Regions from separate parts of the Pedobacter sp. UYP30 genome, predicted to be linked through region 2. Evidence: riboswitches for the same ligand, from Rfam matches in the RefSeq annotation. Region 2 holds a riboswitch; the other holds the start of a gene.
What was found. A riboswitch is a leader RNA that binds a small molecule or an ion and turns the genes downstream of it on or off. The one in region 2 is predicted to bind cobalamin.

Region 1 (3,423 bases), on a different contig from region 2:
AACCGGCCCAGTAAGCATTCCTTTAACCAAGGTTTTGGTTAAAGATTGCGCAAACTCTGTCCAATAAACAGTCATGGCTTTTGGGCGGTTAACATCTCCATAAATAATAGGTGGTTTTACACAACGGCTACCGTAACTCTGCACCCATCCATTTTTGGTAAACACAAAACCGTTAAGCTGCTCTCCAAAATATTCAACCATATCATTCCGCTCAAATTCGCCGTGTACTAGTACATCTATGCCAATTTCTTCTTGCCAGCGAATGGTTTCTTCTGTTTCTTTCTTCAAAAGCGCATCGTATTGGGATTGTGAAATTTCTCCTTTCTTAAACTGGGCTCTCCAGCTTCTAACCTCGGCGGTTTGTGGAAACGAGCCTATGGTAGTGGTAGGAAAAAGCGGCAAGTTTAAAATTTCTTGCTGTATTTTTTTTCTTGATGAAAATGCATTTAAGCGTTTAGAATCTTTGCTTGTAATGGCATCAACACGTTGTTTTATTCCTTCGTTATGAATCAGTTTAGAACTTTTGCGGTTTGCAATGGCTTTCTTGTTTTCTGCTAATTTGGCAATAGCTGTGTCATCAGGAGTTTCTGAAGCAAGTTTTTTCAGCATAACTACTTCATCTATTTTCTGTTTGGCAAAAGCTAACCATTGCTTAACTTCTGGGCCAAGCGTTTTTTCATCAGTTTCTAAATCCAAATCGCATGGCGAATGAAGTAAAGAACAGGAGGGAGCAATTAGCAAGTGATCCGAGCCAAGTTTAGCTACAGCTTTTTTGAGGAATGATAAAGATTGTTCGAAATCATTTTTCCAAATATTTCTGCCATCCACCAGGCCGAGGGATAAAATCATCTCTTTCGGAATGGCATTTAAAACATCATCTAATTGTTCTGGGGAACGCACAAGATCTATGTGTAAAGCTGTTATTGGGAGGGAGGTGGCTAGTGTTAGGTTGTCTTTTAATCCTTCAAAATACGTTGCTACCAATATTTTAAGGGTAGGAAATTGCTTTCTAATTTCTGCATAAGCAAAATTAAAGGCCTCTTTTGCCTTTTCGTCGATGTCTAACGCTAAAAACGGCTCATCAAACTGGATCCATTCTGCGCCATGATTTTTTAATTCGCCAAGAATCTGCAAATAGACTGGTAGCAGCTTTTTAATCAAATCTAACTTATCAAAACCTGCTTCTTTTTCTTTGCCAAGCAACAGGTAAGACACCGGGCCGATTATTACAGGTTTGCTTTTTATTCCCAATTGCTTCGCCCTTACAAATTCCGTAACTATTTTGCTCGAGAATAGGCTGAAGGCTTGGTTCTTATAAAATTCGGGTACAATATAATGGTAGTTTGTGTCGAACCATTTGGTCATTTCCATGGCGGTAATGTCTAAACCATCTTTCTGATAGCCGCGAGCCATGGCAAAATATAAATCTAGCTCGTTATTTGTTTTTGTAAGCACCACCTGATTGTAGCGCTTCGGAATAGCGCCTACAGTTAAAGACATGTCCAGAATTTGGTCGTAATAGGAGAAATCATTTGAGGGAATAAGGTCTATTCCTGCCTCTTGCTGCAATTTCCAGTTTTGTTCGGTAATTTCTTTGCCTTTGCCCAATAGGTCGGCCAAAGAAATTTTACCTGCCCAGTATTGCTCGCTGGCTTTTTTTAATGCTCTGTTGCTACCAATTCGCGGATAGCCAAGGTTGTGTGTTTGCATCTGTTTTTAATTTTTTAATGGTTAACAATTGCGGTTAATAGCCCATTTTTAATCTCTAGATGCTTTGTTGGGAAACTTAGAGGAAGAGAAATGCGCGCATTGACAACCAATTAGAGATGTTTTGCCTAAGCTGTGCACTCGTCCGACTTCAAGCTTCAAATCGCGAAAGCATCGTCATTTCGGAATAGTTAGGTATCCTGACTTGTAACTATTTTTACCTTTTCTAGCATTTGCTGATAAAAATTTAATGTTACTTACAGTTGCGCGACAGCTCCTGATTTACACACGATTCCCTATTAATTTACAAAAAGTAAAACCTTTTCCGACTGCAGAAATGTGTAAAGAACTCTATATTACAATCAGTTTTTAATTCTTTTCAAAGGTAATTAAGTAGGTATAAAAACCAAATTAAATTAATTAATAAGGTAAATATTCTCTATTGTTTATTTTTTTAAGATATTATGCTGATTAGTACTTAGATTTGCGCATCTAAAAGAAAATTATTCTATGGAAGGATGCGATGAAACCGATTTGTTGTTGTTAAGAATATTGGGCAACAATTCAAGTTACACCACAAAAGAGCTCGCTGCGCAGGTAAATTTGTCTCCATCGCCTGTTTTCGAGCGGGTAAAGCGGCTAGAGAATAATGGCTATATCAAAAAATACATTGCCATTTTAAACGCCGAAAAATTTAATCGGGGTTTTATTGTGTTCTGCAATATTAAACTTAAACAACATGATAGAACCATAGGACATAAATTTGTAGAGGATATTTTAAGCATAGACGAAGTGGTGGAGTGCTACAATGTTTCTGGCGAGTATGACTTTATTCTAAAGGTTTATGCCAAGGACATGAAGAACTACCAAGATTTTGTATTTAACAAGTTGGGTTCTGTTGAAAGTATTGGCAGCACGCACAGCACTTTTGTAATGGCCGAGATTAAGAATTCTCATAACATTGGTTTTTAACCAAACAGCTTTCTTTAATCTGCAAAATTTAGTTTTTAAGCACATTCAGAAAACCTGTAAATCACTTTTTTTAACTTAAAAACAGGTAATTTTGTTTTTAATCTAACCAACTTTAATCAGCCGTTATGAGCATTACCAAGAAACCACTTTTTTACTTCCAAATCCTTTTTAATGTTGTTTGCCTAAACATTTGTTTTGGTCAATCAGCTAAATTGCCTACTAACTGAACCAAGGAGGCGATAGAAGCGAAAGTACCTTTTCCAGAATATCCCCGCCCGCAGTTTGAGCGAAAGGATTGGTTATCGCTTAACGGTAAATGGGATTATCTTGGCGGTGCAGAAGTGGCAAATGCTTTAAATCCAATTAAACCTATTTCCTTTGCAGGGAAACAAGAACAGATCCTTGTTCCTTATTGTCCAGAATCTTTTCTATCTGGAATAGAACGCAAGCAGGAAATAAATATGTGGTACCGTAGAAATTTTGAAATTCCATCAACCTGGAAAGGAAAACAGGTTATCATTAATTTTGAAGCCGTTGATCATGATGCCACTGTGTTTGTGAATGGAAATAAAGTCGGAACACATGCAGGTGGTTATGATTCTTTTAATTTCGACATTACTAGCTTTTTAAAAGCAGGAACCAACATTTTGGTTTTGGCTGCACATGATCCAAACGATGGAAGAACGCCTTCAGGAAAAAATGGTCCACGTGGAGATTATACATTTAGTTCTGGAATTTGGCAGT
Region 2 (3,423 bases):
TACACGCCATCGTTATAAGTGTTATTGTTGTTACTTTGCAACACAGCGGTTAAAAAGAATTCAACTTTGTTTTTAAAGTCGACAAAATAGGTATTGTCTATAATAAAGCCATAACTGTCGCCATATTTGCTAAAAATTCTGATGTTGGGCGTAAGATGAGCATTTTTCTCCCTACCGAAATAGATCATTTTTGCATAGGTAGGCCAAAATTCCTTTGTATTGTACGTTGGATGTGTGCTTTCTGTCGGGAACATACTCATATAGGTGTAAATAAACTTATAATCTTCTGGCCTAAGGTTGTAACGATCTTTCTTGGGGAAAGCTTCTGGAAAAATGAGTTTTCGCATCAACTTTTGCTGATTCGCAACAGAAAAAGCATTCTTATCCTTAAAACTGAAAGGCTTGTTTACTATTTTTTCATTACTGTCTATATATGCTTTGCCAACAATTAGCCGGTTTAATTTTAACGGATAATGTTTATCATCATATTCCGCAGGATTTAGATAGACCAGTTTAGCATCGTTATAAAATCTAACTTGGTTGGTATGTTTGGATGATTCTCCTGCATCGCCTATGGCCAATCGATTTAAAATTCGGCTATCTGTTAAACCATATTGCTTCAGTTTTCTATTTATTTCGGCCCTGCCGATAAATTCGTATAAACGGTTAAACGCATCGTTATCGCTGGTAAGCAATATTTTTTTAATGTATTGCGCAATGCTCGGTTTACTGTTTGCTGCGCTCGTATCACCAATTATTTTTGTTTGTCCTCGGTAACTGCTATCGGTGATCATTATGCTATGCATGGTTAAACCTGTTTTTTTTAGCGCATTAACTTTTTCTAGCGCAAAAATAACCGCTGCCAATTTAACTGTACTTGCAGGGTAAAAGTAATGATGCGGGTCTAGGTGATAGCCAAAGCTTTTAAAATGAGGCTTGTTCTGCACATCTCGATTTATCTGTGTGTACAGAATCTGCACCTGTTTATGGTCGGGAGTTTTTAAAATGGTGTCGAAAAGTGCTGGCTTCGATTTCATCAGCTTTGCTAAAAAAGTGGTATCTATTTTTTGGGCCATAGCAGAAAAAGAGGTAAAGAATGAAAGCAGAAGAAATGCTTTTTTCATTTGGTTTATTTTTGTGGATGCTTGGCTAAATTAGCAAAATTTGAGCATGTTCTAAACTAGCGTTTATTTGTTTCGCACACCTCGTATTTTTTACCTACCTTTGCGTCGTTTTTGGTGTCTGGGCTCAACCTCAGACTTAAAAGGGAATGCAGTGTAAATCTGCAACTGTCCCGCAACTGTAAGCTCCAAAAAGGTTTTTCAATCTTTTGCCACTGTTTGCCTTTCGGCGGATGGGAAGGCGGAAAAACTAGGAGCAAGTCAGGAGACCTGCCATTGCATAATAATTTCATAGCTTTCGTGGATTGAAGCTAGGAGTGGAGCAATTGCGGTTTTCGTGTTTTCATTTCTTTTATTAATCTGTTGGCTGTGGGCAAAACTCACCACCAGAATGACTTTAAAAAAGGGTGTTTCTTTAAACATCATATATTTTTTAATTTATGCCTTCCTAACGGGATTAAGCATCGTTCTGCCTAAAAATGCGGTTGCCCAAACAGATTCTGTAAAAGCAAAACAGCTAAAAGATGTCGAGATAAATCAATATAAAAAATCGAACGTAAATCAGTCGCCCGTTCCGGTGCAAATTTTGGAGGGAGCAGAATTACAGCGTCTAAATAGCCTTTCTGTGGCAGATGCAGTTCGTTTTTTCTCTGGTGTGCAATTGAAAGATTACGGCGGCATTGGAGGTTTAAAAACCATCAACGTACGGAGCATGGGCAGCAATCACACCGCTGTTTTTTATGATGGCATTCAGTTGGGCAATGCACAAAACGGACAAGTAGATCTAGGTAAATATTCCTTAGATAATATGGAAGAAATATCAGTTTATGTTGGGCAGAAGCCAGATTTATTAATTCCTGCGCGAGGCTATGCAGCAGCAAGTGCCTTATATTTAAAAACGGCAACACCTAAATTTGTAGATGGGAAATCTTACCAGGCAAATGTATCGATGAAAGCTGGTTCGTTTGGTCTGCTGAATCCAAGCATCAATTATAAGCAGAAAATTAACAATAAACTCTCCCTGAGTTTTGATGGCGCCTATGTGGAGGCAAACGGCAAATATAAATTTAGATATAAAGATTACGAGTACGATACCACGGTGGTTCGAAACAACGGCGATGTGAAATCGTTACGTTTGGAGGCAACGCTTTTTGGCACGTTGGCCGATAGCAGCCAGTGGAATGTAAAAGTGTACAATTACAATTCTGCAAGAGGACTGCCAGGAGCTATTGTTTCTAATAAATACACATTTACCCAACGCCAATGGGATGACAATACGTTTGTACAAGGCTCTTACCATAACAACTTAGCTCAAAAATATAACCTGTTACTCAATGCAAAATATGCCTACAGCTTTCTGCGCTATATAGATCCAGAAATAAAACTGAATAAAGGCATTTTAGACAATAGATTTACAGAGCAAGAATGTTACCTCTCTGCCACCAATCTCTATAAGTTTTCGAAGTTATGGCAAGTTTCTTTAGCCACCGATTATAGTCTGCAAAAACTCGATGCCAATCTGTACAATTTTGCCTATCCAACCCGCCAAACAGGATTAATCGCGCTAGCAAGTGGCATAAACTTAAAGAAACTACAAGTTCAAGGAAATGTGCTGGCTACTTTGGTGCACGAAAATGTAGAGCAGGGTATTGCCGCGGGTAATAAGCAAGAATTTACGCCGACAATTATGGCGTCTTGGCAACCATTTGACAGTCCAGACTTTCGTCTTCGGTCTTTCTATAAATCTATTTTTAGACTGCCAACTTTTAACGACCTTTATTACACTTTCGTTGGAAATTCAAATCTTCGGCCCGAATACATACACCAATATGACATTGGGTTTACCTTTAACAAAGCTCCGCTTAAAAAGCGTTTGGCGTATTTTTCCATACATACAGATGCGTATTATAACCGAGTTAAAGACAAGATTGTCGCCATTCCGGGCAATAATTTGGGGCGTTGGACCATTTTTAATATAGGTGATGTGAGTATAAAAGGGGTGGAGACAAACATCCAAACCGTTTGGAGTTTAGCAAAAGATTTATCACTCAAAGCCAGCGCCAATTATACCTTCGAGAAAGCAATTGATATAAGCGCTACGGCATTTAATTATGGAGATCAGGTTCCATACATTCCAGTAAACAGCGGCACGGCTAGACTCGCCATCGATTATAAAAATTTTAGCTTTAATTATGGCTACATCTACACTGGCGAACGGTATAGCCAAAGCGCAAATATTCCTGTAAATTACGTTAAGCCTTGGTACACCCACGATTTAACGGTCGGCACAAATTTTAAACTG

Region 1: linked by a shared signal. The riboswitch ahead of metE (5-methyltetrahydropteroyltriglutamate--homocysteine S-methyltransferase) and the one ahead of ABIB40_RS10220 (TonB-dependent receptor plug domain-containing protein) in region 2 are both predicted to bind cobalamin.

What each region holds. Positions count from the first base shown of each region.
Region 1 is NZ_JBEPPD010000001.1:185,026-188,448, forward strand. Features, by position in the region: gene metE (5-methyltetrahydropteroyltriglutamate--homocysteine S-methyltransferase) at 1-1,710, opposite strand, end outside; cobalamin riboswitch at 1,881-2,046, opposite strand; gene ABIB40_RS00890 (Lrp/AsnC family transcriptional regulator) at 2,218-2,679, shown strand; gene ABIB40_RS00895 (glycoside hydrolase family 2 protein) at 3,021-3,423, shown strand, end outside.
Region 2 is NZ_JBEPPD010000007.1:137,286-140,708, forward strand. Features, by position in the region: gene ABIB40_RS10215 (serine hydrolase) at 1-1,124, opposite strand, end outside; cobalamin riboswitch at 1,220-1,413, shown strand; gene ABIB40_RS10220 (TonB-dependent receptor plug domain-containing protein) at 1,513-3,423, shown strand, end outside.